DNA from 4 places in the Methylobacterium sp. Leaf100 genome. Region 1 is predicted to be linked to each of the others. Evidence: predicted binding sites of a transcription regulator. Region 1 holds the regulator's gene; each other region holds the start of a gene.
The links. The regulator LexA, encoded in region 1, represses DNA repair genes until DNA is damaged. The targets are predictions, from matches to a motif close to TGTTCNNNNTGTGTTCNG.
Positions count from the first base shown of each region.

Region 2: the regulator LexA is predicted to act here: its motif matches at 4,445-4,462, upstream of recA (recombinase RecA).
Region 3: the regulator LexA is predicted to act here: its motif matches at 3,351-3,368, upstream of dinB (DNA polymerase IV).
Region 4: the regulator LexA is predicted to act here: its motif matches at 3,452-3,469, upstream of ASF25_RS03525 (DUF3072 domain-containing protein).

Region 1 is NZ_LMMW01000045.1:217,438-224,940, forward strand. Features, by position in the region: partial or broken gene ASF25_RS17080 (IS3 family transposase) at 124-1,313, shown strand; gene lexA (transcriptional repressor LexA) at 1,580-2,329, shown strand; gene ASF25_RS17090 (ComEC/Rec2 family competence protein) at 2,323-4,590, opposite strand; gene gltX (glutamate--tRNA ligase) at 4,752-6,176, shown strand; gene gltA (citrate synthase) at 6,417-7,503, shown strand, end outside.
Region 2 is NZ_LMMW01000013.1:34,719-42,221, reverse strand. Features, by position in the region: gene alaS (alanine--tRNA ligase) at 1-389, opposite strand, end outside; gene ASF25_RS10970 (MAPEG family protein) at 586-996, shown strand; gene ASF25_RS10965 (PQQ-dependent sugar dehydrogenase) at 1,118-2,407, shown strand; gene ASF25_RS10960 (cytochrome c) at 2,538-2,873, shown strand; partial or broken gene ASF25_RS23585 (hypothetical protein) at 2,874-3,215, shown strand; gene recA (recombinase RecA) at 3,292-4,383, opposite strand; gene ASF25_RS10950 (ATP-binding protein) at 4,756-7,464, opposite strand.
Region 3 is NZ_LMMW01000061.1:172,046-179,548, reverse strand. Features, by position in the region: gene ASF25_RS19415 (spore photoproduct lyase family protein) at 1-445, opposite strand, end outside; gene ASF25_RS19410 (DUF3829 domain-containing protein) at 706-1,968, shown strand; gene ASF25_RS19405 (zinc ribbon domain-containing protein) at 2,016-3,068, shown strand; gene dinB (DNA polymerase IV) at 3,397-4,506, shown strand; gene ASF25_RS19395 (aliphatic sulfonate ABC transporter substrate-binding protein) at 4,517-5,500, opposite strand; gene ASF25_RS19390 (hypothetical protein) at 5,542-5,784, opposite strand; gene ASF25_RS19385 (hypothetical protein) at 5,908-6,135, shown strand; gene ASF25_RS19380 (bifunctional protein-serine/threonine kinase/phosphatase) at 6,151-7,503, opposite strand, start outside.
Region 4 is NZ_LMMW01000002.1:99,069-106,571, forward strand. Features, by position in the region: gene ASF25_RS03505 (FkbM family methyltransferase) at 130-960, shown strand; gene sfsA (DNA/RNA nuclease SfsA) at 1,065-1,775, opposite strand; gene ASF25_RS03515 (DUF937 domain-containing protein) at 1,992-2,822, shown strand; gene ASF25_RS03520 (Flp family type IVb pilin) at 2,853-3,080, opposite strand; gene ASF25_RS03525 (DUF3072 domain-containing protein) at 3,187-3,441, opposite strand; gene ASF25_RS03530 (branched-chain amino acid aminotransferase) at 3,565-4,452, opposite strand; gene ASF25_RS03535 (MarR family transcriptional regulator) at 4,729-5,187, shown strand; gene ASF25_RS03540 (response regulator) at 5,187-5,912, shown strand; gene ASF25_RS03545 (ATP-binding protein) at 5,989-7,314, shown strand; gene ASF25_RS03550 (hypothetical protein) at 7,434-7,503, shown strand, end outside.

The DNA of each region.
Region 1 (7,503 bases):
GCCCGGTTCAGCCAGCAGCTACCTTCCGGCATCCCCCCACCAACCCAATCCACCAAACTTGGCAAAGAGCCGAAAAGTGGTCCTCCCTGAGGTATGGCTCTGAGCCATGAGGAGGATGTCATCATGGGACGGAAGAGGCATACGGCTGAAGAGCTTGTCGCCAAGCTGCGCCAAGTGGATGTTCTGGTCTCGCAAGGTCGCAAGGTCGCCGAAGCAATCCGGTCCATCGAGGTCACCGAGGTCACGTATTACCGGTGGCGGTCCGAGTACGGTGGCCTGAAGGGCAATCAGGTGAAGCGGCTGAATTCTCTGGAGACCGAGAATCAGCGCCTCCGCCGGGCGATCTCCGATCCGACCCTGGAGAAGCTCATCCTGAAGGAGGCAGCTGCGGGACCCGAAGGGCAGCGCCAGCAAAACTTCTGAGCCCGGCTCGCCGCCGGGCTTGTGTCGACTCCGTCGTTGCCAAGCACGGTGTGTCCGAACGCTTCGCCTGCCGAGTTTTGGGGCAGCATCGTTCGACACAGCGCAAATCCGCCGTCGTAGTCGAGGACGAGGCCGCTCTGACGGTCGCCATCGTTGCGCTGGCTCTCCAGTACGGGCGCTACGGCTATCGCCGGATCACGGCCTTGCTCCGGCGTGACGGCTGGACGGTGAACGTGAAGCGGGTCGAGCGGATCTGGCGCAGCGAAGGGCTCGAGGTTCCCGCGCGTCAGCCGAAACGGGCACGCCTTTGGCTCAACGACGGCTCGTGCCTGCGCCTGCGGCTAGAGCGGCCTGACCACGTCTGGTCGTATGACTTTGTCGAGCACCGTACGCATAACGGTCGCAAGTACCGGATGCTGAACGTGATCGATGAGTTCACTCGCGAGTGCCTCGCGATCCGCGTATCCCGCAAGCTGAAGGCCCTCGACGTGATCGACGTACTCTCGGACCTGTTCAGTCTGCGCGGCGTGCCAGGCCATATCCGCTCGGCCAACGGGCCGGAGTTCATTGCCAAAACGGTCCAGGACTGGATCGCGGCGGTTGGCTCGCAGACCGCCTACATCGAGCCGGGCAGTCCGTGGGAGAACGGCTATTGCGAGAGCTTCAACGCGAAGCTGCGGGACGAACTCCTCAAAGGCGAGGTGTTCTACACCCTCAAGGAAGCCAGCGTCGTGATCGAGCAATGGCGAAGGCACGACAACAGCATCCGGCCGCATTCGTCGCTCGGATACCAGCCACCTGCGCCCGAGGTCGTCATCTGGCCAACGGAACCGAGCGGATCAGTGCCGTCCGCTCGCCTTGCCATCGTCACCCGACCGACGATGCACTAACTTCGAACTTGGGCCACCGCACGGGGGCAGGCCAAAGCAGGGACCAGCGGGGGGGCACCCAAACCCTGCTAAATAATTAATGATAAACAATATTATCGGTTCGCCGCCAATTGGCGATGACAGGCTCATCGCCAATTTCGCCCGGCCACTCCATCATGTATCTTTCCTGAGAACCCTTGCAGAACACTTCCGGAACGCATAACCTGTTCGCGATTTGTTTCTGTGGCTTAGTGCCGCTTTGTACTGTTCGAGGACGGGTGCCGTTCATGTTGACTCGTAAGCAGCTGGATCTGCTCCAGTTCATTCAACAGAAGATGAACGAGGGGGGCGTACCGCCGTCGTTCGATGAGATGAAGGATGCCCTCGACCTGAAGTCGAAGTCGGGCATCCATCGGCTGATCACGGCGCTGGAAGAGCGTGGTTTCCTCAGGCGCCTCCCCAATCGCGCCCGCGCCATCGAAGTGATCAGGATGCCCGAGAGTCTCGGAGGGCAGTCGGGCGCGGGCGCTGCGGCACCGACGGAGTCGCGTCGTTTCACGCCGAGCGTCGTCGAGGGGGGCAAGGGCAAGGGCACCGTCGAGCGCATGCCGGTTGGACGCCTGCCGACGACGCGAGCGACGGATGGCGACGGTCGTGCCATCACCATTCCGGTCATGGGCCGGATCGCGGCCGGTACGCCGATCTCGGCGATCCAGGAGCAGAGCCACTCGGTCACCCTGTCCCCGGACTTTCTCTCGGGTGGCGAGCATTACGCCCTGGAGGTGCGCGGCGATTCCATGGTCGATGCCGGGATCCTCGACGGTGATCTGGTGGTGATCCGCAAGCAGGACACCGCCAACACCGGCGACATCATCGTCGCTCTCATCGACGACGAGGAAGCGACCCTCAAGCGCCTGCGCCGGCGTGGATCGTCCATCGCTCTAGAAGCGGCGAACCCCGCCTACGAGACACGGGTGCTCGGGCCCGATCGGGTTCAGATCCAGGGACGCCTCGTCAGTCTGGTCCGTCGCTACTGAAGAGTCTCGCCCGAGCCTTCGGAGGGAGGTTCGGGTTCGTCTGTATCTGGCGCTGTCGGCGCGGTCGGGACAGCCGGCGTCGGGGTCCGCGTCGGTACCGTTTCCCGCACCGGGCGCCAGGGTACACTCTCGCCGGCGCGTCGTGCCGTGGTGATGATCGGATCGGCCTTTGGCGGGAAGCGGATCGTCACGGCACCGTGAGCAGCCAGGAATGGACGGTCGAGCACGAGTTTGGCGGCGCAGGCCGGCGGTGCATCGCGACGGGTGATTAGAACGTCGGCACGGATGCAATCCTCGTGGAGAGCGCGTTTGTCGGTGACGAGTGCAAGCACTCTTCCGTCCGGCAAATGCGCCGTGCAGCCGAGCCGATCGCACCGAGCGGTCGAGAGGGCGGTGACGGTGCCGGCCCGGCGTCCATCGCCATCGGCCTTCAGCCATTGCTCCAGGACGAAGGCTGGCGGTTTCCCCAGGGTTGCGAGGCGTCCGTCCTGGGCGCGAATGGCGATTCCAGCTCCCTCGCGGTCGATATAGAGATCCGGCCGCGTCGCGCTCGCGGCCAGGGCGACGCCGACGGCCATCGGTAGGAGGCCGAGCCAGCGCAGCCGCGACACCGGTAGGGTGAGCGTGACGAGGCCAAGGGCCATCGCCGCGAGGGCGCCGGGTCCGAAGGCCGGGATCACGTAGGTGGCGCGATCGAACCCGGCGATCCAGGTGGAGATCGTCAGCATCCCCCGCACGGCGAGACCCATGAGCCACCAGACCGGCTGATCGAGGGCGAAGGGGTAGGCCAAGATGCCGAGGACCGCCGCCGGCATCACGGCGAGCGAGACCAGGGGGAGGGTCAGGGCATTTCCGACGAGGCCGAAGGGCTGGACCGTCTGGAAGTGGTAGGTCGCGAACGGTGCCGTCGCGAACTGTGCGACCAGGGTCGTCGCAAGTGTGCCGATGATCGCGGTGGCGATCCAGATTGCAACGCGTCCGAGGGGACCGGCGCTTTGCCCGCGCAAGCTCACGGCGCCGATGAGCGGAGCGCAGGCGATGAGGCCCGCCACCGCCCCGAAAGACATTTGAAAACTCGGGCCGAGGAGCCCATCCGGCTCACGCGCCAGGGCGATAAGGGCCGCCAGCGCCAGATTGCGCATGCTCAGGGCCGGTCGGTCCACCAGGATCGCACCGAGCATCACCAGGGTCATGATCAGCGCCCGTTCGGCGGCGATATCCCAGCCGGAGAACACGCAATAGGCCGTCACACCCGCCATGGCGCAGGCGGCGGCGATCTTCTTGATCGGCCAGCGCAGGGCCAGCGCCGGCGCCAGCGCGAGAAGCGCGCGCACGAGCCAAAACACCACCCCGGCCGCCAGCACCATGTGAAGACCTGAGATCGACACGACGTGATAAATTCCCGCCGCGCGCAGGACATCATTGGTCTCCGCGTTGATGAGGCCGCGTTTGCCCGTCACCAGGGCGGCCGCGACGGCGCCGGCCTGCCCGCCGTTGGCGTCGGTGATGCGGCGCGTCAGGGCGTTGCGGGCGTCGTCGACTGCAGCGGCGAGCCGCAAGGACCGTGGCAAATCCTCCGGGGGCGGCCGCACTTGGATCGTGCCGACGAGGGAGCCCACCGCCCCGATCCCGCGAAAATAGGCATCGCGGGCAAAATCGTAGCCGCCCGGCCGCGCCGCTTCGGGAGGCGGAAGCAGGCGCGCCGTCGCGGCGATGCGATCACCGGGTTTCAGCGGCGGTGCCTTCTTGAACGACACCCGCACCCGACGGGGCCGCTGCTCTGCCGCGAGGGTGCCGAAGCTCTCGACCCGAACGATGAGGCGTGCGCCCTCCTCCCTCTCGTCGAGGGCTTCGATGAGCCCGACGAGGGGCGCGATGGTGGTTCTGGCCAGCACCGGGCTCGCCACCTGCACGAGGCGGAACGTGGCGGCCGCAAAACCAAGGAATGCGGCGACGAGCCCGACGAGACCGGCCAGGACCACGGGTCTGGCCGCGAAGACGGGTGTCAGAGCGATGAAAATCGCCGCAACGGCGAGCGGTGCCGCCAGGGATGGCGGCCCGGAGGTCGCAGTGAAGCAAAGCAGCACCCCGAGGCCGAACGCCACCGCGAGCCAGGGAAAGAGTCGGCGCTGTTCGACCTCCCGGCAGAATCCGGCGGCGACACCCTCCTGAAGCGTGCCGAGCCACAGGGACGGCGCGGGAACGCGGGCGGCGGCGCGCACCCACATCCGTCCGGCGGTCCGTGCGCCTCCCTGCCCCATCCCACGACACCTCCGGGCGTGACCCGCGTGCGACCCTTCACCATTCCTAGGGGTGGGGGTGACGATTTCTTAACGCCTGCCTTCGCGCATGCTACATGCCCATCCCCGGGCCGGTCGATCCGCCGTCCGCCTGCTTCCCTACAGAGTCTAAGCCAAGATCGATGTCGTCCACCGTCGTCACGCGCTTCGCGCCCTCCCCAACGGGCTATCTTCACATCGGCGGCGCGCGCACCGCCCTGTTCAACTGGCTCTATGCCCGTCGCTTCGGCGGCCGGATGCTGCTGCGCATCGAGGATACGGATCGCGAACGCTCGACCCAGGGGGCGATCGACGCGATCCTCGACGGGATGCGCTGGCTCGGCCTCGATTGGGACGGCGATGTCATCTACCAGTACGCCCGGGCCGACCGGCACCGGGAGGCGGCGGAGACTTTGCTCGCGTCGGGGCACGCCTATCGTTGCTACGCGACGCCGGACGAACTCACGGCCATGCGCGAGGCGGCGCGGGCCGAGGGCCGGCCCCTTCGCTACGATGGCCGCTGGCGCGACCGCGACCCGTCCGAGGCGCCCGCCGGGGCGAAGCCGGTGATCCGCCTGCGCGCGCCGCTCGAAGGCGAGACCGTGGTCGAGGACGGCGTGCAGGGACGCGTCGTCTGGCAGAACCGAGACCTCGACGACCTCGTGCTCCTGCGCTCCGACGGCAACCCGACCTACATGCTCGCCGTGGTGGTGGACGACCACGACATGGGCGTCACCCAGGTTATCCGCGGCGACGACCATCTGACCAATGCGGCGCGCCAGCGCCAGATTTCGGATGCCCTCGGCTGGGACGCACCGGCCATGGCGCACATCCCGCTCATCCATGGGGCCGACGGGGCCAAGCTGTCGAAGCGCCACGGGGCGCTGGGCGTCGACGCCTATCGCGATCTCGGCTACCTGCCGGCGGCTTTGCGCAACTACCTCGTGCGCCTCGGCTGGAGCCACGGCGACCAGGAAGTGTTCTCCACCGACGAGATGATCGCGGCCTTCGATCTCAAGTCCATCGGGCGCTCGCCCGCGCGTTTCGATTTCGCCAAGCTGGAGAATCTCAACGGGCTCTACATCCGAGGCGCCGACGACGCGGATCTCGTCGCAGCCCTCGACGGCGTGCTGCCGGCCCTGGGCCCGTCGCGCGGCATCGCCTCGCCCATGGCACCCGAACTCCGCGAGAAGCTGATTGCGGCGATGCCCGGCCTGAAGGAGCGGGCGAAGACCCTCGTCGACCTCCTCGACAGCGCCTACTACCTCACGGCGGCCCGGCCCCTGGCCCTCGACGACAAGGCCGCCTCCCTCCTCGGCCCGGAGGCGCGGACCCGCCTCTCCGCGATCCTGCCCGCCCTGGAAGCGCTTCCGGAATGGAGCGCTGCCGCAACGGAAGGCACCGTGCGCGCTTTCGCCGAATCGGCGGCCGTGAAGCTCGGGCAGATCGCGCAGCCCCTGCGGGCGGCGCTGACCGGGCGGGCGACCTCGCCGCCGGTCTTCGACGTAATGGCCGTGCTCGGGCGCGAAGAGTGCCTCAGTCGCTTGCGTGATCAGGCCACCGCCTGACGCGGCGGGTTTCGCTGGCGTCGACGCGGAACGCCCGGGCCGAATGACAAACCGGCCTGGATTTCGCTTCGTGGCGTTCGTGATGCGGACGCTCGGTTGAAGGCGGTCGACCGATCCGCTAACCCGATGCTCGTGTGAGCAAGTGCAGCATGCGTTGCCCTTGCGCCCCGGAACCGGGTTGGTGAACCATCGCCACACGGGCCGGCGCCGCCCCGCTGCCACGAAAGGGTCCACGTCTCCATGAGCGCCACCAGCACCATCACCGTGGGCGACGCGCAGGTCGAGTTGCCGATCAAGACCGGTACCATCGGCCCCGACGTCATCGATATCGGCCAGCTCTACGCCAAGACCGGCAAATTCACGTTCGACCCGGGTTTCACCTCGACCGCGTCGTGTGAATCCAAGATCACCTACATCGACGGCGATGCCGGCGTGCTACTCTATCGCGGCTACCCCATCGACCAGATCGCCGAGAACGGCGATTTCCTCGAGACCTGCTATCTCATGCTGTTCGGCGAGTTGCCGACGCCGGCCCAGAAGGCCGACTTCGATTACCGGGTCACGCGCCACACCATGGTGCATGACCAGATGAACCGATTCTTCCAGGGGTTCCGCCGCGACGCGCACCCGATGGCGATCATGGTCGCCTGCGTCGGCGCCCTGTCGGCGTTCTATCACGACTCGACGGACATCTCGGACGACAAGCAGCGCATGATCGCGAGCTTGCGCATGATCGCCAAGATGCCGACACTCGCTGCGATGGCTTACAAGTATTCCATCGGTCAGCCGTTCGTCTATCCCAAGAACGACCTCGACTATACGTCGAACTTTCTGCGGATGTGTTTCGCGGTGCCGTGCGAGGAATTCAAGGTCAATCCGATCTTCGCCCGGGCGCTCGACCGGATCTTCATCCTCCACGCCGATCACGAGCAGAACGCTTCGACCTCCACCGTGCGTCTCGCCGGCTCGTCGGGGGCCAACCCGTTCGCCTGCGTCGCCGCCGGCATCGCCTGCCTGTGGGGACCGGCCCATGGCGGCGCCAACGAGGCGGCCCTCAAGATGCTCGAGGAGATCGGGCACCCTGAGAACGTGGCCAAGTACGTCGCCAAGGCCAAGGACAAGAACGACCCGTTCCGGCTCATGGGCTTCGGTCACCGGGTATACAAGAACTACGATCCGCGTGCGCGAATCATGCAGAAGACCACCCACGAGGTGCTCGGCCAACTCGGGATCAAGGACGATCCGCTGCTGGAGGTCGCCGTCCAGCTCGAGAAGATCGCCCTCGAAGACGACTACTTCATTGAGAAGAAGCTCTACCCGAACATCG
Region 2 (7,503 bases), on a different contig from region 1:
TAGACCGTCACCAGCAGGCGGTCCTTCGACAGGCCGAATTCCTTGGTGATCAGATCCCAAGCGAGTTCGATGGCCTGCGGCTTGAAGTAATCGCCGAAGGAAAAGTTGCCGAGCATCTCGAAGAAGGTGTGGTGGCGCGCGGTGTAGCCGACGTTGTCGAGGTCGTTGTGCTTGCCCCCCGCGCGGACGCATTTCTGCGATGTGGTGGCGCGATTGTAGGGCCGCTTCTCGACACCGGTGAAGACGTTCTTGAACTGCACCATGCCGGCGTTGGTGAACATCAGCGTCGGGTCGTTGCGCGGCACCAGCGACGAGGACGGCAGAACCTCGTGGCCCGCCTTTGCGAAGTAGTCGAGGAAGGTCGACCGGATCTCGTTGACGCCGCTCATCGCTGTAAAGACTCTGTCGGTGGGCCCTGCCGGGTCGGTGCTGACGGCCATGACGGCTAGTCCGCGCGCAGGCGTCTCATACGGAGGGTTCCGGCTCAAGTCACGGGCGGTTTCACGTTTCGCACCGGCGGGTGCCCCTCGCCCGCGCGATGGTCTAGGTACGGGGATCACCACCGACCAAGGACACACCGCGCCCATGCCCGTCGAAATCCGCCTCCTTGCCTGGTCCTGCTTCCTCGGCCTTGTCCACATCATCGCCGCCTCCTACAGCGGCCTGCAGCAGCGCGGCGGCTTCACCTGGGCCGCCGGCAACCGCGAGGGCCGGACGCCGGAGGTGACGGGCGCGGCCGCCCGTCTGGAGAAGGCCTCGAAGAACTTCTTCGAGACGTTCCCGATCTTCGCCGCCCTGGTGCTCGCCTGCGTCGCCACGGGGCGCCACAACACCGCCGTGGTGCTGGGCGCCTACCTCTACTTCTTCGGGCGCCTCGCCTACCTGCCGGTCTACGGCTTCGGCGTGCCGAAGATCCGCTCCATCATCTGGGGCGTCTCGGTGGTCGGCATCCTGCTCGTGCTGTGGGGCCTGTTCGTCAAGATCCTGCCGTATTGACATCCCGGGGAGGGCCGTCCCTCGCGGGGGACGGCCCTCCCCTTGTGGAGACCACTGGCAAGCCCGTAACGTCCGTCCGGCAACCGCCCCGATCATGCGGGCGGAGCCGGGAGAGTACCCCATGCGATCCGTCCTCGTCGCGACGCTTCTGGCCGGCGTCACCCTCGGTTCGGCCCCCCTCGGGGCGCAGGCGCAGGGGGCCGCCCCCGCCGAGACGAAGGCCAAGGCCGACGCCTTGGAGAAGCTCCAGGGCATGCAGAGCACGGGCACGGCCGAGGCGCCCGAGATCCCCCAGACCGGGCGCCGCGCCGATGCGCTCCGCCGGACGCTGGGCAAGATCAAGCTCCCCGAGGGCTTCCGGATCGACCTCTACGCCGTGGTGCCCGATGCCCGCTCCATCGCGGTCGGGCCCAACGCCGGCGTGCTGTTCGTCGGCACCCGCAAGACCAAGGTCTACACGGTGACCGACCGTGACAAGGACCGGGTCGCCGACGAGGTCCGGGCCTTCGCGCCCGGCATCGACTTCAAGATCCCCAACGGCGTCTGCTTCTCGAAGGACGGCGTGCTCACCATCGCCGAACAGAACCGGGTGCTGTCGTTCCCGGCGGCGGAGTTCTTCTACGAGAGCCCCGACGTCGCCGCCGGCGTGCTGGTCAAGCAGGGCGCGCTGATCCCGGCCGCGGAGGAGAGCTACAACCACACCGCCCGGATCTGCCGCATCGGCCCCGACGGCAAGACCTACGTGTCCCTCGGCCAGCCCTACAACGTGCCGCCGGCGGAGAAGCGCGACCTCTACGCCAGAACCGGCATCGGCGGCATCGTCCGGATGGATGCCGACGGGAAGAACCGCGAGGTGTTCGCCACGGGCATCCGCAATTCCGTCGGCATGGATTTCAGCCCCGCCGACAAGTCCCTGTGGTTCACCGACAACCAGGTCGACGGCATGGGCGACGACACCCCGCCGGGCGAACTCAACCGCGCCACGAAGGCCGGGGAATTCTTCGGCTTCCCGTGGTTCGGCGGCGGCGCCGTCCGCACCGTCGAGTACAAGGACGAGGAGCCTCCGAAGGGGGCGGTGTTCCCGCAGGCCGAGTTGCCGCCGCATGCGGCCGATCTCGGCATGGCGTTCTACACCGGCAAGCAGTTCCCGGCCGCCTATCGCGGCGGGATCTTCATCGCCGAGCACGGCTCCTGGAACCGCACCACGCCCATCGGCGCCCGGATCATGTTCGTGCCGGTGGAGAAGGACGGCAAGGCGGGCGCGCCGGTGCCGTTCGCCGAGGGCTGGCTCACGGGCGACGGCGAGTATCTCGGCCGCCCGGCGGACGTGGCCGTGTTCCTCGACGGCTCGCTGCTCGTCGCCGACGACACGGCCGGGGCGATCTACCGGATCTCGTACGAGGGGAAGTGACCTTTTGGGGGGCGGGCCGCGCGCCCGCCCGGCTCACCGGCCGCCGGCCGCGTCTGCCCCTTGGCCCTGCGGCTTCTGGTTCGACGGCCTGCGCGCGGATATCTCGATCGCCCCAGAACCCGGAGTCCGCATGCCCCATCCCGCCGCCGCCCTGTTCCTCGCCGCCACGCTCCTGAGCGGGCTCGCCATCGGTCCGGCGCGGGCCGGCGATGCCAAGGCGGGCCGCAAGGCCGCCACCGCCTGCCAGACCTGCCACGGCATGGACGGGCTGTCGAAGCTGCCGGAAGCCCCGAACCTCGCGGGGCAGGTCGAGCCGTACCTCGTCAAGGCGCTCACCGAGTACCGCGACGGGCGCCGGAGCAACGCGATCATGAACGTCGTCGCCAAGGGCCTGTCGGATGCCGAGATCGCCGACCTCGCGGCATTCTATGCCGGCATCGCCATCGAGGTGCTGCCGCCGGGCTGACGGTCGGGGGACGCGCCGCGGCCTCATCCAGGCGCCCGTGGAAGTGCAGAGGCTCGCGAGGCAGACGGCGCAGGCCACCCAGGAGATTTCCTGCCAGATCGCCGAGATCCAGTCCGCCACGAGTCAGGCAGTCTCGGCGATCGCCGCCATCACGGCACGTATCCGCGAGATCGCGAAATCGACGGCGTCGCCTCCACCATCGCGGTCTCCCGCGAGCAGCAGGGTGCGACGACCCAGGACATCGTCCGTGACGTCGCCGAGGCCGCCTCGGCACGCTCGTGTCATTCGGGGCATTTGCCCGCCAAAATCGTCCGCTTCCTCGCGGTGGCGCGGGCGGCGTGAATAGCTAGGCACCACGAGAAAGCCGCCGGGCACGGGGCCCGGCGGCTTTCTCATGGTCGGGTGACGGGTCCGGAACTCAGGCTTCGCCTTCGTCCAGATCCTCTTCGGTGGGTTTGGCCGTATCCAGGATCTTGTCGGCGAGGATGCCGGAATTCTGGCGGATCGCCGCCTCGATCTTCGCGGCGATGTCGGGGTTGTCCCGCAGGAAACCCTTCGAGTTCTCCCGGCCCTGGCCGAGGCGCTGGCTGTTGTAGGAGAACCAGGCGCCCGACTTCTCGACGATGCCGGCCTTGACCCCGAGGTCGATGAGCTCGCCGACCTTGGAGACGCCCTCGCCGAACATGATGTCGAACTCGACCTGCTTGAACGGCGGGGCAACCTTGTTCTTCACCACCTTCACGCGGACCTGGTTGCCGATGGCCTCGTCGCGATCCTTCAGGGTCGAGACGCGGCGGATGTCGAGGCGGACCGAGGCGTAGAACTTCAGGGCGTTGCCGCCCGTGGTGGTCTCGGGGCTACCGTACATCACGCCGATCTTCATGCGGATCTGGTTGATGAAGATCACCATGCACTTCGAGCGCGAGATCGAGCCCGTGAGCTTGCGCAGGGCCTGGCTCATGAGCCGGGCCTGGAGGCCGGGCTGGCTGTCGCCCATCTCGCCCTCGATCTCGGCGCGGGGCGTCAGCGCCGCCACGGAATCGACCACGAGGACGTCGATGGCGCCCGAGCGCACCAGGGTATCGGTGATCTCGAGGGCCTGCTCGCCGGTGTCGGGCTGCGAGATCAGCAGGTCGTCGAGCTGCACGCCGAGCTTGCGGGCGTAGATCGGGTCCAGGGCGTGCTCGGCGTCGACGAAGGCGCAGACGCCGCCCTTCTTCTGGGCCTCGGCGATGGTGTGAAGCGCCAGCGTGGTCTTACCCGAGGATTCCGGGCCGTAGATCTCGATGACGCGCCCGCGCGGCAGACCGCCGACGCCGAGCGCGATGTCGAGCCCAAGGGAGCCGGTGGAAACCACCTCCACCTCGGCCACCTGGGCGTTCTTGCCCAGGCGCATGATCGAGCCCTTCCCGAAGGCGCGCTCGATCTGCGACAGCGCGGCGTCGATCGCCTTCGCCTTGTCCTTGTCCACCATGGGAGCGTCCACAACTTTCAGCGCTGGCTGGGCCATTCGTCGGCATCCTTATGCATGGGGTGGGAGCAAGGCTCAATGCGCCTCGGATGACGATTGATGTACTCGTTTTGTTCTCATTCCGCAAGGCTGGCAGACGTGGTTTCGGAGCGACGGCTTCAAAACGATGGCGGACCGCTCGCCGGATTGCGTGGTCGGTCACGACACCCGCGCAGTCATTCCGGATCGCCGCAGGCGAACCCGGAATCCAGAAACACAGGAAGGGCCATGTCGAACGCGCGTCGCGGCTCTGGATTCCGGGTTCCGCTCCGCGGCCCCGGAATGACGGCGTGGAGGTCATCGGCCTCCAGCCAACTTATCTGACGTCAGGTTCGAAGCCCCGAGTCGCACGGTTCGTTGCCCCCGCAAAAATCAGCGCGCGATGGTCTCCTTCACGGTCTCCACGAGCTGCTTCAGGCTGAAGGGCTTGGGCAGGAAGTTGAAGTCCTCGCCCTCGGGCAGGTTCTTGCGGAACGCGTCCTCGGCGTAGCCGGAGACGAAGATCACCTTGAGGTCCGGGTGGTGCTTGCGCAGCTCCCGCAGGAGGGTCGGGCCGTCCATCTCGGGCATCACCACGTCGGACACGACGAGGTCGATGGTCTGGCTCTTGTCCTCGATGATCTTGAGGGCGTCGAGGCCGGAGGCCGCCTCCAGCACCGTGTAGCCGCGGGCCGACAGGGCGCGGCTGTTGACGGCACGCACGGGATCTTCGTCCTCCACCAGCAGGATCACGCCCTGGCCGGTATGGTCGGGCGCGGGCTTCCGCGGCGACGGGGCGGCGAGTTCGGGGGTGCCCTTGAGGCGGTGGGCGGCGATCTCGCCCGTGGTGCTCGTGGCCGGCAGGGGCGCCGGCTCCGGCTCGGCCACGGGCTCGTGGCGGGGGAAGTAGATGCGGAAGGTGGTGCCCTCCCCCACCGTCGAGCGCACGTCGATGGTGCCGCCGCTCTGCTTGACGATGCCGAACACCGTCGAGAGGCCGAGGCCCGTGCCCTTGCCGATCTCCTTGGTGGTGAAGAACGGCTCGAAGATCTTCTCCATGACGTCGGGCGGGATGCCCTGGCCGGTGTCGATGACCTCGATGAGGACGTGGTCGCCCGCCGGCATGCCGAGGCGCGCCTCCTCGGGGGTCGAATCGTGCACCACGTTGGCGGTGCGGATGAGCAGACGCCCGCCCTCAGGCATGGCGTCGCGGGCGTTGACCGCGAGGTTGACGATGACCTGCTCGAACTGGTTCACGTCGGCCTTGATCGGCCAGATCTCGCGCCCGTGCTTGAGGTCGAGGTCGACCCGCTCGCCGAGCAGGCGCTTCAGCAGCAGGGTGAGGTCGGACAGGGCCTCGCCGACGCTCATCACCTCGGGCCGCAGGGTCTGGCGGCGGGAGAAGGCCAGCAGCTGACGCACCAGGCTGGCGGCCCGGTTGGCGTTCTGCTTGATCTGCATGATGTCCTGGAACGCCGGGTCGGTGGGCCGGTGGCTCGCGAGCAGCAGGTCCGAGTAGCCGATGATCGCCTGCAGGACGTTGTTGAAATCGTGCGCGATGCCGCCGGCGAGCTGGCCTACGGTGTCCATCTTCTGGGCCTGGGCGACCTGCTGTTCGAGCTGGCGCTGGGCGGTGGTGTCCAGGGCGTAGAGGATCACCCGTTCGCGGTCGCCGGATTCGTCGGCCTTGGTGCCTTGACCGGAAGTACCTTGAGCGGGCGTGCCTTGAGCGGGCGTACCTGGGGCCGGAGCCCCTTCCGCGGCGCCCTCGACGCCGGCGGGGCTGAGCCAGACCCGGGCCGAGCGGTTGCCGGCGCCCGTCAGCATCACCTCGATGGGCTCGATGGCGGCGAGCCCGCCGGAGGCCTTGGTGAGGGCCGTCTCCAGGGCGACGCGGTCGCGCTCCACCAGGGCGTCCCAGATGGTCGGCTCGGCGTTGAGGCTGCCGTGCCCGTCCGGCATCGCCTGGCGCGGGGTGCCGCCGAACAGGCGCGCGAACGAGGCGTTGGCGCGGGCGATGTGGCCGGCGTGGTCGACCGTCGCGATGGCGATGGGGCTGTTGTTGAGGAAGCGCGCGAGGCGCACTTCCGCCGCGCGCTGGGGCTCGTCGGTCTCGGCGCCGGCGGAGCGGTTGAGCACGATGGTGCGCGAGGACCCGGGCTTGCCGTCCTGCCCGAAGGCGACGCGGTGGTAGAGCCGGGCCGGCAGAGGGTGGCCGTTGCGGCGGCGCAGATCGAGGTCGAACCGGTCGGTCCTGACCTCGCCGGGCTGTCCCCCCGTGGCAGTGAGCACGTCGGCGCCCGGCGCGATCTCGGGCAGGCGCAGGCCGCCCGAGCCCACGGTCGCCAGGTCGTAGCCGAGCCAGGTCGCCAGGGTGGCGTTCATGTAGACGACGGATCCGGCCGGATCGATGGAGAGGAAACCGGCGGGGGCGTGGTCGAGGTAGTCGATGGCGTGCTGGAGCTCCTGGAAGACGTTCTCCTGGCGCTCGCGCTCGTGGGTGATGTCGCTCACGGTCCACAGGGCGGCGGGCCGGCGCGGTCGGTCGATGGGCCGCACGGCGATGCGGTACCACGCGAAGGCGCGGTCGCCGGCCCCGTCGGGCGGCGGCGCCATGCGGATCTCCTCGCCGTGGCCGAGGCCCTCGCGGGCGGCCTGGGCCAGGCGGTAGACCGCCTCCGACACCTCGGGCGAGCCGACGAAGACCCGTTCCACGGCCCGCAGGTTGGCGAAGCTCTCACCGCCCGCGATGGTGAGGTAGGCCTCGTTGGCGTAGATGAGCCGACCGCCCTCCTCCACCACGATGGTGCCCTCGGGCGAGGCGTCGACGATGGCCTTGGTGATGTCGTCCCGCCCCGTCTGCCCGGCGAGCTGGAGCGCGCCGATGGCGAGCGCGAACAGGCAGAACACGCCCGCCATGGCGAGCAGCGCCAGGAGGCCGAGGATGAGCGGCTGGGCCTGCTCGTTGGCGACGAAGGACAGGCCGACGGCCGCCCCCACCAGCAGCCCCGCCAGGACCAGGAGCAATCCGACGCGGCCCGGCCGCTCGGACCGGTCGATCGCGTTCGACGCGGCCTTGGTTGGTCCGCTGAACTCAGCCATCCCGGGTCGATCCACCTTTCTTGCGCCTACCGGTTAGCG
Region 3 (7,503 bases), on a different contig from region 1:
ACACGGAAGTGACGCCGCCGCTGCCGAGATGCGCCGGCAGCACGGCGAGGATCTCGTCGACGTTCGCGTAGACGCGGGTGATCGGCGGGCCGCTGAGCGAGCCGGCGAGGTAGCAGTACTGGCAATGGGCATGGCAGCCCTCGGCGAGGTCGAAGCGCCAGTCGGCCGAGGGCGGGATCGGCTGCAGCCGGCGCTTGCTCGGGGGCGCCACCACCACCGCGAGGGTACCCTTGGCGGCGCGGTAGGCCGCGCGCGGGTCGTCGTGCTTCAGGGCGACCAGGCGATCACCGGCGAGTTCGACCACCTCGGCGCCGAGGGCGGCGGCGCGCTCGGCGATGGCCCGGCCATGGGCGAACCCGCGGGCCGCGCGGGTGACGAGGACGCGCTGGGGCCGCCACAGGCGGGGCGGGGATGCGGCGGCGGGGGACGGAGAGGGGAGGGGCATGGTCGCGGCGCCTGCTGGGCGACCGCGCCCGCCCGCCGGCCGGGGCCGGCTCGGTCGAACGACGGTTCGTCCGGTACGGTGATGAGTCCCTTCGGGAAATAGGGATCGGCGACCGGATGGCGATGCCCCGCGCGTGCGACAGCTTGCGCAAGCGGGTCCGGGTCCGCATGACAGGCGAAGCCGCCCACCCCGGGCCCCCGACCCCGGGCCCCCCAATCCAAGGACCACGCATGCACGGACCCGGACGGACAAGCAGCCGCGTGGCCCGAACCGTGGCGGGCGCGGTGGCGATCCTGGCCGGCTTCGCGGCCCGGCCTGCGGCGGCCATCACGCCGGTCGACGTCGTGGGCGTGGAGAGCTGCGACGCCTTCCTCGACGCGTATGCGCGATGCGCCGCGAGCCCGGGCGTGCCCGAGGCGGCCCGGCCCGGCATTCGCCAAGGCATCAACACCCTGCGGGAGAGCTTCCGGAATGCCGTGGCGCGCGATGCGTCCGCCCGCCCGACGGTGGCGTATCAATGCGCCCAGGCCCACGAGGCCGTGCGCCGGAGCCTGACCGAGGCCTTCCGGTGCGACTTCCCGGCCCTGGCCCCGGCCGCGCAGGCCCTGCTGCAGACCCCGCCCGCGCCGCCCTCCGGACGGGCGCCGGCCCGTGCGCCCGCGCCCCCGAACCCCGAGGCTCAAGTCCTGGCCCAAGTCCTGGCCAAGGCCAACGCCTACACGGAGGTGCAGAACCACCTCGTCCGCTCCCATCCCCTGGAGCGGCAGCTCGCGGACTACCGCCGCGATAACGAGCGGGTCCTGAAGCTCGGGACCAAGCTCGGCGCCAACGCCTGGTACCATTTCGGCATCGTCGATTTCGACGGGGTCCTGGACGAACTGGACACGGCGATCGCGCTGCCCGGGACCGTGCCGGAGATCGACGCCGAGGCCGCGCGCCTGCGCGACGCCCTGCGCGCCCTCAACCCGACCCTGAAGGCCCTGACCCGCTACCAGACCACCCGCGAGTTCAAGGAGGACGGCTACCGCCTCGCCCGCGAGCAGCATCCGATCCTGGTGCCCCGCGTCGAGGCCGCCGCCAAGGCCATGGACGCCTACGGCACCGCCCTGTTCGAGCGCGAGATCGCCCGGGACGAGGCGCGCCTCGCCGCGCTGCCCGAGGACGCGCCCGCCCGCCGGCTCCTGTCCACCAGCCTCGCCCTGCGCCGGGCGGTGCGGCGGTTCGAGGCCCTGGGGCCGAAGGCCGACGTGGCGCCCTTCCTCGCCGCCCTCGCGGCGGTGTCGACGGCCAACGCGCAGCTCGGCGCAACCCTCGACGCCCTGAGCCCCAAGGCGAATTCGTCCTGCACCGGCTACACCGACACCGTCGCCCGCGTGATCGGGCACGGCCGCGACGTCGCCCGCGACATCCGCGCCAAGGGGGATCCGAGCCAGCCGGCCCAGCTCTTCGGCGAGACCTACAACCGCTCGGTCCGCGACCTCGAATCCTGCCACCGCAACGAGGCGCGCGTCCGGCCGGGTTAGAAACCCGGCCGGACGCGCATCCCCCACCAAACCCGCGAGGTCTCCCCATGCGTTCCGGTCGTCGCTTGTCCGAACGGTGGTTCAATTTCGTGCTGTGGCTCGTGGCCCTCGCCTTCGCGGTGTTCCTCATCGGCCTCGGCGCCCTCGTAGTCGGCGACCTGCCGCAGGTCGAGCACCGCTTCACCCTCGAACAGTTCCTCGACCGGGAGCAGGCCCGAGCCTCGACGGACACCCTCAAGGCGATCCGCCGCGCGCAGGACGACGCCCGGCGGCAGGCCGAGCAGGCGCAACTCGCCCTCGACGCCGCGCGCTCGGCCTCGGAGGCCGCCCGCGAGACCTTCGCCAACTGGCTGAAGACCCGCGACGCCACCCGGCGCGTCGACCAGGACCCGGCCCTCATCGCCCGCACGGAGGGGCTCGACGCCCTGAAGGCGGCCGAGCGCGCCGTGGAGGAGCGGCTCGAAGCCCTAAACCGCACCGCCCTCGACCTCTCCGAGCGCGAATCCGCGCAGGACGCCGTCGAGGCCGAGCTGCGGGGCGCGGCCCAAACAAAGCTCGACGCGGCCGAGCACGGCCAGGAGCTGCGGGTGTTCGGCTACCGCCTCGCCCTCACCCTGCCCCTGCTGGCACTCGCCGGATGGCTGCTCGCCCGGCGCCGCCACACCCGCAACTGGCCCTACGTCTGGGGCTTCGCCCTCGCCGCCGCCTTCGCGTTCTTCGTGGAGCTGGTGCCCTACCTGCCGAGCTACGGCGGCTACGTGCATTACGGCGTCGGGGTGATCGTGACGTTCCTCGTCGGCCGCACGGCGATCAACGCGCTCCACGCCTACAACGAGCGGCAAAAGGCGGCGGAAGCCCGCCCCGACGCCGAGCGCCGCACGGAGATCGCCACCGACCAGGCCCAACTCCGCCTCGCCAAGAAGGTCTGCCCCGGCTGCGAACGGCCCATCGACCTCGCCAACCCGGCCGCCAATTTCTGCCCGCATTGCGGCATCGGCGTCTTCGAACGCTGCCCGGCCTGCGACCACCGCAAGAGCACCTTCGACCGGTTCTGTTATTCGTGTGGGACGGTGGGTACGCCTGGACCGGCGCCGGTGTGATGCTCGGGCCGGAGCCGGTCGATTTTCTTGGATCGCGCGGCCGCGAAAGGCTCCGATTCTGGGAGTTACGGCGATCCCAGATGGGGCTTTGGCCTGATTCTCCTCAACCCCCTCATCCTGAGGTGCCGTGTCGGCGGCGTTGAGGGAGGGCTCCAAGGGTCGCTCTGGCTTTTGGAGCCCTCCTTCGAGGCTTATCCCTTCGCGATGAGCACCTCAGGATGAGGATGTGGGTCGGGGACCCCCGCGCCCCACCCTTGACCCCCGCCCCCCGATCCACAACAAGAGAACAAAGACCGAACAGTTCGCCGCGCCCGAGACGCGAGGGCCGATGTCGCGCGAGACCGAAGCCACGACCGACGCCAGCACCGCGCCCACCCGGAAGATCATCCACATCGACATGGATGCGTTCTACGCCTCCGTGGAGCAGCGCGACGATCCGGCTCTGCGGGGGCGGCCCCTGGCGGTGGGCGGATCGCGGGAGCGCGGCGTCGTCGCGGCGGCGAGCTACGAGGCGCGGGTGTTCGGCGTGCGCTCGGCGATGCCCTCGGTGACGGCCCGGCGGCTCTGCCCCGACCTCGTCTTCGTCAAGCCACGCTTCGACGTCTACAAGGCGGTGTCGGCCGAGATCCAGGCGGTGTTCTCCGAGCACACGCCCATCGTCGAGCCGGTCTCCCTCGACGAGGCCTATCTCGACGTGACCGAGAACCTCCGGGGGCTGCCCACCGCGACCGCGGTCGCCCGGGCCATCCGGGCCGAGATCCTGGCCCGCACCGGCCTCGTCGCCTCGGCGGGGGTCTCGTACAACAAATTCCTGGCCAAGGTCGCGTCCGACTACCGCAAGCCCGACGCCCTGTTCGTCATCACCCCCGCCATGGGCCCGGCCTTCGTCGAGGCCCTGCCCATCGGGCGCTTCCACGGGGTCGGCCCGGTGACGGAGGCCAAGATGAAGCGCCTCGGCATCCTCACGGGCGGCGACCTCCGGGCGCGCTCGCTCGCCGAACTCCAGGCCGTGTTCGGCAGCGCAAGCGGGTATTACCACGGCGTCGCCCGGGGCATCGACGAGCGCCCCGTGCGGGCGCACCGCATCCGCAAGTCGGTGGGGGCGGAGACCACCTTCTCGGAGGACACCACCGCGTACGACGTGCTGGCCGAGCGGCTGCAGCCCCTCCTCGACAAGGTCTGGACCACCTGCGCGGGCAAGGGCGTCGCCGGCCGCACCGTGACCCTGAAGCTGAAGTTCTCGGATTTTGAGCAGATCACCCGGGCGCGCTCCCTCGGGGCGCCCGTCGCCAGCCGGGAAGCCCTGGCGCAGGTCAGCCTCGGGCTCCTGCGCGACGTGTTTCCCCTGCGCCGCAGCGTGAGGCTGATCGGCGTGTCCCTCTCGGGCCTCGACACCGGCGCGGGCGAGGCCCCGCGCCAGCTCGGCCTCGCCGTATGAGGCCCCCCGCCTACCGGGCCGGCGGCTGCCAGGTGGCGAGGGCGGAGGCGTCGACGGGGCGGGGCAGCAGGCCCTCGGCCCGGAAGGCGTCGGCGATCTTTTGCTGCTCCCCCAGGGCCGCCCGGGTGACGGGTTCGACCCGGTAGCTGCGGCGGGCGTTGGCGCGCACGATCACGTCGGCGTCGATCTTCCACAGGGGCGCCAGGCGGGCGGCGGCGGCCTCCGGCTCGGCCTTCACGAAGGTGCCGGTCTCGGCGAGCTTGGCGAACAGGATGCCGAGGACGTCGCCGGATTTGGCCACGTAATCGTCGGCCGCGAGGTAGTAGCGCGTGTAGAGCGACAGGCCGGTGCCGTCGCGCAGGACCCGCGCGCCCGATAGCTGGCGGGCCGCCGACAGGAACGGGTCCCACGCCACCCAGGCCTCGACGCCGCCGCTCGCCAGGGCCGCGCGGCCGTCGGCGGGGGTGAGGTAGGCGGGGGTGATGGCCTTGAATGAGAGGCCGGCTTCGGCGAGCGCCGCCAGCAGCAGGTAGTGGCTGCCCGAGCCCTTGGTCACGGCGACCCGCCGGCCCTTGAGGTCGGCCACGGATGTGAGCGGCGAATCCCCCGGCACCAGGATCGCCTGGGCCTCGGGCGAGGGCGCCTCCTGGGCGATGTAGGTGATCTTGGCCCCCGCCGCCTGGGCGAAGAGCGGCACCGTGTCGGCGACATCCGCCGAGACGTCGATCTGCCCGGCGTTGAGGGCCTCCATGATCGGCAGGCCGCTGGTGAACTCGTGCCAGGACACCGTGACGCCCGCCGGCTTGAGGGCGGTCTCCAGGCCGGCATCCTGGCGCAGCAGGGCGATGAGGGTCGAGGAGCGCTGGTAGCCGATGCGCAGGGTCCGGTCGGCGGCCTCGGCGGCCCCGAGGCCGAGGGAGCCGATGCCGAGGGAGAGGAGGGCGGCCCCGGTCATCACGGCGGCCCGCAGGGCGGATTTCAGGGAACGATGCATGGGTGCCTCGCAAGGGGGGGAAGGGGTGAGGAGGGTGGGGCTCAGCGCAGCGGGATGTCGCGCGGCGGGCGCAGGCCTTCGCCGCCCCGGTCCCGGCGCGGGCGCGGCCGGGCCGCCTCGGGCGGCCGCGAGGGGTAGTTCGACGCGAACGGGTTCGGCGGCACGGTGTCGGGGGCCGGCGCGCGCCCGCGGCCCTGCGCTCCGGCGGGTCCACTCGCGGGTCCGCACACCGAGCCGCAGGCCAGCCCCGCGAGGATCAGGGCACGAAAGGCGGACAGGCGCATGGGCGGACCTCGGGGGCGAACGGCGACGACGGCTTGGACCCCATACCCCGGCCGCCCATATGGGGCGAGGCCCCGCGGGACGTCGCACGCGCGACAGCGAGGATCCGGGACAGGAGACGCCGCATGGAGCCCCACACCTTCGAGCAGGACGGCGTGACCTACGAGGTCCGCTTCACCCGCGAGGCCGAGGCCTGGATCGCCCGGATCCGCCGGGCCGGCGAGGCGACGGCGCAGATCGTCGCCTTCCCGCACGGGCGCGGCTACGATTCCGACGACGTCCGCGCCTCCCTCATCGCCGGCTGCGAGGCGGCGGTGCCGAACCTCCCCTGGGCGGCCGTCACCCGGCATTAGGGGGCGGCGATGGGCTCAGGCCCGGTGGGCCAGCAGCCAGACCACCGCGACGGCCAGGGCCAGGGCGACGAGCTTCCAGAACAGGACGGGGTCGCGCTCCAGCAGGGCCGCCGGCCGCAGGCCCGGCAGGGCGGCGTTCGGGGCACGCAGGTCCGCCACGAAGGCCGAGGCGGCGTCGTAGCGCAGCACCGGGTTCGGATGCACGGCCTTGCGCAGGGCGGCGTCGACGAAGGGCGGCAGCCCGGCGCGGGCGGCGGCGACGGAGACGTAGTTCAGCCGCCGCCCGCGCGCCTCCGTGACGGCCTGCGCCGCCTTGGCGCCGTAGGGCAGGCGCCCGGTGAGCATCTGGTAGGCGATGACGCCCACGGAGAACAGGTCCGAGGCCGGCGTCGCCGGGTGGCCCGCGAGGCACTCGGGCGCCGTGTACTGGATCGTGCCGAGGGCCGGTTCGCCCGCTTCCGAATCCTCGGTGATGCCGGCGACCCGCGTCGAGCCGAAATCGATGAGGCGCACGGTGCCGGCCGCGTCGAGGAGGATGTTGGCGGGGCGCAGGTCGCCGTGCACCATCTCGCGCCGGTGGAACGCCTGCACCCCGCGGGCGATCTGCTCGAGGAGGCCGCGCACGGTTTCGAGGCCCGGCGCGGGGTTGTCCCGCAGCCATTGGGCCAGTGTCTGGCCTTCGACGTAGTCCATCACCGTGTAGAGGTGGCTGCGGGGGCGGGTCTGCACGGGGGCCGTCAGCACGTGCGGGCTGTCGATGCGCCGGGCGATCCACTCTTCCATCACCATCCGGCGCAAACCCGCGGGATCGCCGTGCAGGTCCGTCGAGGGCATCTTGAGGGCGACCTGCGCGCCGGTCTCCCCGTCGAGGGCGAGGTAGACGTGGCTGCGGTGGCTCGCGTGCAGAGTGCGCAGCACCTGGTAGCCGTCGAACAGGGCCGGCGGGTCGAGGAGCGGGGCCGGGGGCAGGTCCGCGCTCCGGCCGAGATGCTCGGCCGGATCGCCGTCGGGCAGGGCGTCGATGCGCACGATCTGGACGGTGAGGTTGTCGCCGCTGCCGTTCTCGTAGGCACGCCTGACGATCGCTTGGGCGGCCCCGTCGAGATCGTCGCCGTGCCGGGCCAAAGCTGCCGCCATGGCCTCGGGCCGCACGTGCTCGTGCACGCCGTCGGTGGTCAGGAGGAAGACGTCGCCGCGCTCAAGGCCGACCCGGCGATGGTCGATCTCCACGTGGGCGGCGGCGCCCAGCGCCCGGCCGAGATAGGATTCGGTGGCCGACAGGACGACGCGGTGGTCCTCGGTGAGGTCTTCGAGGGAGCGCCCCGACACCCGCGACACGCGGGCGTCGCCGACGTGGAAGATGTGGGC
Region 4 (7,503 bases), on a different contig from region 1:
GGGTGGAGGCTCGGGGTACGGCAGCGGGCGGGGCCGATGCCGTTGTGGTCCGCGCCGGCGATGGAGGGAAGCCCCCCGGATGGCGCCAGCGCTTGCCCCCGCCGGATCGGGCTGGCATCACCCCTGGCGATGAAGGACACGCAGCCCTACGGCACCTACGCCCCCACCGGCCTCGTCGCGCGCATCGCCCGACGCACGGGCCGGCTCTCCTACGGGAGCTGGGGCGCCCGCCGCCTCGCCCTGTTCCTGCGCCGGATCGGCATCGGCCTGCTGCGCGGAAAGCCCCTCGACGTCGAGCGCTACGGCGCCCGGATGCGGCTCTACCCGTACAACAACAATTGCGAGAAGAAGGTGCTCTTCACGCCGCAATTCTTCGATCCCGAGGAGCGTGCGCTTCTCAAAGCGCGCCTGGAACCAGGCTGCACCTTCCTCGACATCGGCGCGAACATCGGCGCGTACGCCCTGTTCGTGGCGGCCTTCGCCGGGCCGCGGGCCCGCATCCTCGCCGTCGAGCCGCAGCCCGACGTGTTCGACCGGCTGACCTACAACATCGGCCAGAACCCGTTCGGCACCGTCAAGGCCGTGGCCTGCGCGGTGGCCGACAAGGCGGGTGCCCTCACCCTGTTCGTCGATCCGCGCAACCGGGGCGAGTCGAGCCTGAAGATCGTCGGCACCAACGAGGGGGCGCAGATCCGCGTGCCGGCCGTCACCCTCCTCGACCTTGCGCAGGGCGAAGGCATCACCCGCATCGACGCGATCAAACTCGACGTCGAGGGCGCCGAGGATCTCATCCTCGAGCCGTTCTTCCGCACTGCCCCGGTCTCGCTCCATCCGCAGCTGCTCCTCGTGGAGAACGGCACCGACCAGTGGCAGATCGACCTGCCCGCCCTGCTGCAGGCCAACGGCTACCGCCTCCTGGCCCGGACCCGGCTGAACCTGATCTTCGAGCGGAGTGCCTGACACTGTTTTCCGGATGATCCATTCGGGGACAGTCTCAGGCAGCCCGCGCGGCGCCTGAGCGAAGCCCAAATCCGCATCGCGAGGCAATCGACCGGCATGAGGCGTCACCCGACCACGGGAATCGCGTCCGCGAGGGCGACGCCCTCGGGGTCGACCCGGCAGCGATGGGCGTGGACCGCGACGCCGGCCGCGCGGGCGGCCTGGAAGGCGGCGTCGAAGGCCGGATCGATGTCGCGGGCGACGTCGAAGCGGGTTGCCCACATCTGCACGACGACGATGAGCATGGCCCGGCCGCCGTTCGCCACCACGTCGGCGAGATCCACCATGTGCCGGGCGCTGCGGGCGGCGACGCAATCGGGGAACTCGGCGAGGCCGGGCGTGCGCAGGAGGTGGCAGTTCTTGACCTCGACGTGGCAGGGCCCGAGCCCCTCCCCCTGCGCCAGAAAATCGACGCGGCTCGCTGCGGCGTAGCGGACCTCCGGCCTCAAGCCCGTATAGTCGGCGAGCTGCGGCAACGCCCCGGCGCGAAACGCTTCGGCCACGAGGGCGTTCGGGCGCTGGGTGTCGATGCCGACCCATTGCGGGCCGCCGGGGAGGTCGGCCTCCACGAGCTCCCACGAGAATCCGAGCTTCCGGGACGGCTTCGTCGATGCGGAGAGCAGGGTCCGGGCGCCGGGCGTCAGCAGGCCCAGCATCGCCCCGGGGTTGGCGCAGTGGGCCGTGACCAGGCTGCCGTCCGCGAGCTCCATATCGGCGAGGAAGCGTTTGTAGCGGCGCACGAGGCGCGCGGGGATGAGGGGCGCGGGAAACCGCATCGGGGCGCCTTGCTGAGGATGTCGGTGGCGAAAACGGGTGGCGCCGTATCGATTCAACGGGGAAACGCCGTCCGGAATCGGCATTCCGGGCCTCCCGCAGGGGGCATCGCCATCGGCGGGCTGGTAAGTCAACCGCCGATGCGACAGACTTGAACCCACGCACGCGAGCATACGACCCGGATCGGCGTCGCCCATCCGTTCACGAGGCCCAGTTCCATGTTCAACCTGTTCGATATCCTCCAGGCGCAGGCCGGTCCAGGCGCTCAGGGCTTCGGACAGCAGTTCGGTCTGTCGCAGGACCAGACCCGGCGGGCCATGGAGGCGCTGCTGCCCGCCCTCACCATGGGGCTCCAGCGCAACGCCGCCAACGATCCGACGGGCTTCGCCCACCTCTTCAGTCTGGCGGGTGCCGGTGCGACGGCGCCGCGCCCATCGGCTTCGCCGCAGATGGACATGCTGGTCCGCCAGCTCTTCGGCTCGCCGCATCTCAGCCAGGCGGTGCTGCAGCAGGCGGCGGGAACGAGCGGCATCGCCACGCCGGTGCTCAAGCAGATGCTGCCGGTGATGGCCGGAATGGTGGTGGCCGGCATCGTCCACGTGATGATCAACCAGACGCCGCAGGCGGCCCCCGCGCCGGCGCCGAACGCGTTCGGCATTCCGCCGAACCCCTACTGGACCGATATGGTGAACGCCTTCATGACGGCCGGGGGTGCCCTCGCGCCCGGAATGCCGGCGCCGAAGGCGCCCCCGGTCCGCACGGCCGCGAAGCCGACCCGGCTGGCACCCCAGCCCGCTCCGGCGCGCGTTCCGCCCGGGCAATCGGCTCCGGCCACCAACGACGCGGCGCCCTTCGAGCTGTTCCAGCAGATGTTCCAGTCCGGCCTCGACGTCCAGCAGGAGAACGCAAAGGCGATGCAACGCCTGTTCGACACATTCTGGCAAGAGGGCCGTCAACAGGAGGGCGGTCGGAACGCGAACCCGTCGGGCGACGCCACCGCGCGCACCGGGTCGGGCAAGGCGGAGTCCGGCAAGTCAGGCGGGCGCTGACGTCCCGTTCCGCCGGCTCCCAGGCCCCTTTCAGGGTGTGGTGATCGCCGTGGCGAGGGTGTTGTAGACGATCACCATCTTGTCGGAATAGGCGCGCATCGCCCCGACCAGAGCAAGACCAATCAGGCCGACGAGGAGCGTGTATTCGACGGCCGTCGCGCCGCTCGCGTCGGCGGCGAACCGTGCCCGCCCGCGCTGGATGTCCTGTGCCGCATCGGGATCACCGCGATGCTCGAAACCGTTCGGAAACCCAGCCATCGTTCGAAAAAATCCCTGCCGGTTCCGAAGCAACGTAACGGTAACCGGTCAGATACTTCCGGGGGCTTAACCCGAACGTAGAATTCGAGCCGGCCCCCGGTGTGGATCAGTTGCCCTTGGTCTCCTTGCGAAGGGCATCGATACGCTGCGAGGCCTCGGCCTTGTCGAGGTCGGGCGAGAAGGCTTCGGGGTCCTTGGCCTGTTCGGACAGGGTCTTGAGGTAGGAGGCCTGGGCGCCGGTCATCGGCTCGCCGCCGGTGGTCCACTCGCTCGGATCCTTGATCTGGTTCGACGTGTCCTTCGGGTCGATCTTCGGATTGGTCTCGTCGGCCGCGACGGCCTTCTCAGCAGCCTTGGTCATCATCGCCTCGCGTTCATGGAATGTTCCCTGTGAACGCATGGTCGGGCTCGCGGTTCCGCATCGCCCGGTCGAGGTTACCGATCCAAGGCCTCCGGGGGGACCTTGGACCGGATGTCGCGGGCCTCAGGCCGCCTCGGCCTTGGGCTGCACCTCGGCGGTGTAGTCGTCCATAAGCGTCTTGGTCAGGCTGGCGGGCACGAACCGGTACGGACCGATCTCGGACACCGGCGTCACCTCGGCCGCCGAGCCGGTGATGAAGCACTCCGAGAAGCCTTCGAGCTCGGCCGGCAGGATGCGCCGCTCCACCACCTGGATGCCGCGGCGCTTGGCCAGCTCGATCACGGTCTGGCGGGTGATGCCGTTGAGGAAGCGGTCGGCAAGGGGGGTGTGGATCACGCCGTCGGCCACGAAGAACACGTTGGCGCCGGTGCATTCGGCGACGTTGTCCTCCCAGTCGAGCATCAGGGCGTCGGCGTAGCCCTTGTTCTCGGCCCGATGCTTGGAGATCGTGCAGATCATGTACAGGCCCGCCGCCTTCGAGGTGGAGGGGGCGGTGCGGGGGTCCGGCCGGCGGTAATCGGCGATGTCGAGGCGGATGCCCTTCATCTTGGTCTCGGGATCGAAGTAGCTCGGCCATTCCCACGCGGCGATGGCGAGGTGGATGGTGTTGTTCTGGGCAGCCACGCCCATCATCTCGGAGCCGCGCCACGCCACCGGGCGCAGATACGCGTCGGCGAGGCCGCTGGTCCGCAGGACGAGCTCCTTGGCCGCCTCGATCTCAGCCGCGCTGTAGGGAATCTTGAAGTCGAGGAGTTCGGCCGAGCGAAGCAGGCGCTCCGCATGCTCGCGGCTCTTGAATATGCGCCCGCCATAGGCCCGCTCGCCCTCGAACACCGACGACCCGTAATGCAGGCCGTGGGACAGCACGTGGATCTTGGCATCCTTCCACGGCACCATCGCGCCATCGTACCAGATGGTGCCCTCGCGCGCGTCGAACGGGATCAGGGACATGGTGGGCTTCCTCGGCACGCGGGCTTGCCCTCGAAGCCGGCGTCAGATGGGAGTCGGGGGTCGGGCGGCGGAACAGGCCAGAAGTTGAAACAGGCCACGGGGTCGTGACGCCCTACCGGAAGGCTTGACGGGTAGCAACGCACCTGAAATATGTCAATAACACTGACATAAAATCAGGCCGCCCCCGACGTGACCTTTCCCGCGACCCAGACGGCCGGCAGCGACGCACACGGTCCGGCGGAGACCGCCTCATCCCAAAGCCCCGGCGACGACCTCATCGAGCTGCTGTTCTTCGCCTATCGCGATTTCGTCGGTGACCCGGACCGCATCCTGGCGCAATACGGGTTCGGCCGGGCGCATCACCGGGTGCTGCACTTCGTCGATCGCTACCCGGGCCTCACCATCGCCGAACTCCTCGATATCCTGCGGATCACGAAGCAGAGTCTGAACCGGGTGCTCAAGGATCTCATCGAGCAGGACTACATCGTCCAGAAGACCGGAACGAGCGACCGGCGCCAGCGGCTGCTGTTCTGTACGGAGCGCGGCACCGCGCTCGCGGGCGACCTCATCCGGGTCCAGACCCACCGGGTGACGCGGGCGCTCGCCGAGCCGGCGCCCGGCGCCGGGGAAGGCGGGGCGCTCTCGGCCCAGAACTTCCTGCTCGCCATGATCGAGCCCGAGGAGCGCGCCGCCGTGCGTCGCCTCATGGCCCGCCGGGCCCGGAGCGCCGCCTGATGTCCCTCCCCGGTCTGAAGGCCAGCGTCGAGCTGGCCGACAACGCGCCCCACATCCTCGTGGTGGACGACGACCGCCGCGTGCGCGAGCTCCTCACCCGCTTCCTCTACGAGCAGGGCTTCCGCGTCACCGCCGCCGCCAACGTCGCCGAGGCGCGCACCAAGGCGCAGTGCTTCGTGTTCGACGCCCTCGTCCTCGACGTGATGATGCCGGGCGAGAGCGGGTTCGACTACGCCCGCCACGTCCGAGAGACCTCGCGGGTGCCGATCCTCATGCTCACGGCCCGCTCCAACCCCAACGACCGGGTCATGGGCCTCGAGATCGGCGCCGACGATTATCTGCCGAAACCCTTCGAGCCGCGCGAACTGATCCTGCGTCTCAACAACATCATCAAGCGGCGCGCCGAGGGCGCCCCGGCGCGCGAGCCCGGCCTCGAGACCGTGACCTTCGGGCCGTTCTCCTACCGCATCGACCGGGGCGAGCTGCGCCGCGCCGACGAGACCATCCGCATCACCGAGCGCGAACGCGAGATCCTCACCGTGCTGGCCCAGGCCGGGGGCGCCAACGTGGAACGCGAGGCGCTCGCCGGGGCCGGCGGCCTCGCCGCCGAGCGCAGCATCGACGTGCAGATCAACCGCCTGCGCCGCAAGACCGAGGTCGACCCGGCGAACCCCCTGTTCCTGCAGACCGTCCGGGGCGTCGGTTACCGCCTCGCCGTCGATTGATCGCCGGGCCGTGCCGCGCACGCACGCGCCGAATCGGCTGCTGACGGCCCTCGCGCGGGTGCCGCCGCCGCGACGGATGTGGCGACTCCTCAGCCGCGCGATCGGCGACCTGCTGCCGAAGGGCCTCTATGCACGGTCGCTGATCATCATCATCGCGCCCGTGGTGCTGCTGCAATCGGTGATCGCCTACACGTTCATGGAGAGGCACTGGCAGCTCGTGACCCGGCGCCTGTCGGCGGCGGTGACGGCGGATGTGGCCGCCCTCATCGACGTCTACGAGAGCTACCCCCAGGACAAGGACGCCGAGACCCTCACGCGCATCGCCGGCACCCGGCTCAACCTCGACCTCGACATCCTGAAGGGGGCGACGCTGCCCGTCGCCGGGCCGCGACCGTTCTTCTCGATCCTCGACGAAGTGCTGTCCGATGAGATCAAGCGCCAGATCCGCCGACCGTACTGGATCGACACGGTGGGCCGCTCCAGCCTCATCGAGATCCGCGTCGCCATTCCCGACGGGGTGCTGCGGGTCACGGCGCGGCGCAGCATGGCCTACGCCTCGAACTCGCACATCTTCCTCCTGTGGATGAGCGGATCGTCCCTGGTGCTCCTCGGCGTCGCGATCCTGTTCCTGCGCAACCAGATCAAGCCGATCCTGCGGCTCGCCGCCGTCGCCGAGAGTTTCGGCAAGGGCCGCGAGATCGAGTTCCGCCCGCGCGGCGCCCGCGAGGTCCGCCAGGCCGGCCACGCCTTCATCGAGATGAAGCGCCGGATCGAGCGGGCGATGGAGCAGCGCACCACCATGCTCAACGGCGTGAGCCACGACCTGCGCACCATCATCACCCGGTTCAAGCTGACCCTGGCGCTCATCGACCAGACGGCCGACGTCGAGGACCTCCAGCGCGACGTCGACGAGATGAGCCGGATGCTGGAAGCCTACCTCGCCTTCGCGCGCGGGGATTCCGGCGAACTCGCCGTGCCCACCGACATGCGTGCGATGCTGGAGGACCTGCGCACGGACATGGAGCGCCTCGGCGCCCACGTGGAGGCCGTCGAGATCGAGGGCGAGGCCAGCGTCACCCTGCGGCCCGACGCCATCCGGCGCTGCCTGTTCAACCTCGCGGCCAATGCCGCCCGCTACGGCGACACCGTCGCGGTGGTCGGCCGGCGCGAGGTTCGCAGCTTTCTCGTCTCCATCGACGACGACGGACCGGGCATTCCCCTCGACCAGCGCGAGGAGGTGTTCAAGCCGTTCGTGCGCCTCGACGACGCACGCCAGGATGCCGGCGGTTCGGGACTCGGCCTCTCCATCGCCCGCGACATCGCCCGGTCGCATGGCGGCGACGTAAGCCTGCACGACTCGCCGCTCGGAGGCTTGCGCGCCACCGTGCGGATTCCGGCCTGACGCGACCCCTTGGCGCCGCGCGACCCTTGGCGCCGCACGGACCGGAGTGCTAAGGGGGTGGACGTAATCGCGATCATACGGGCCGGCACGTCGGGTCCGCGTCGAGGCTGAGTGACCCCATGAACCCGCTGACCCCGATCCTGGCCCTCCTGCTCCTGCCCATCGCCGCCATCGGCCTGCTGCTCTATA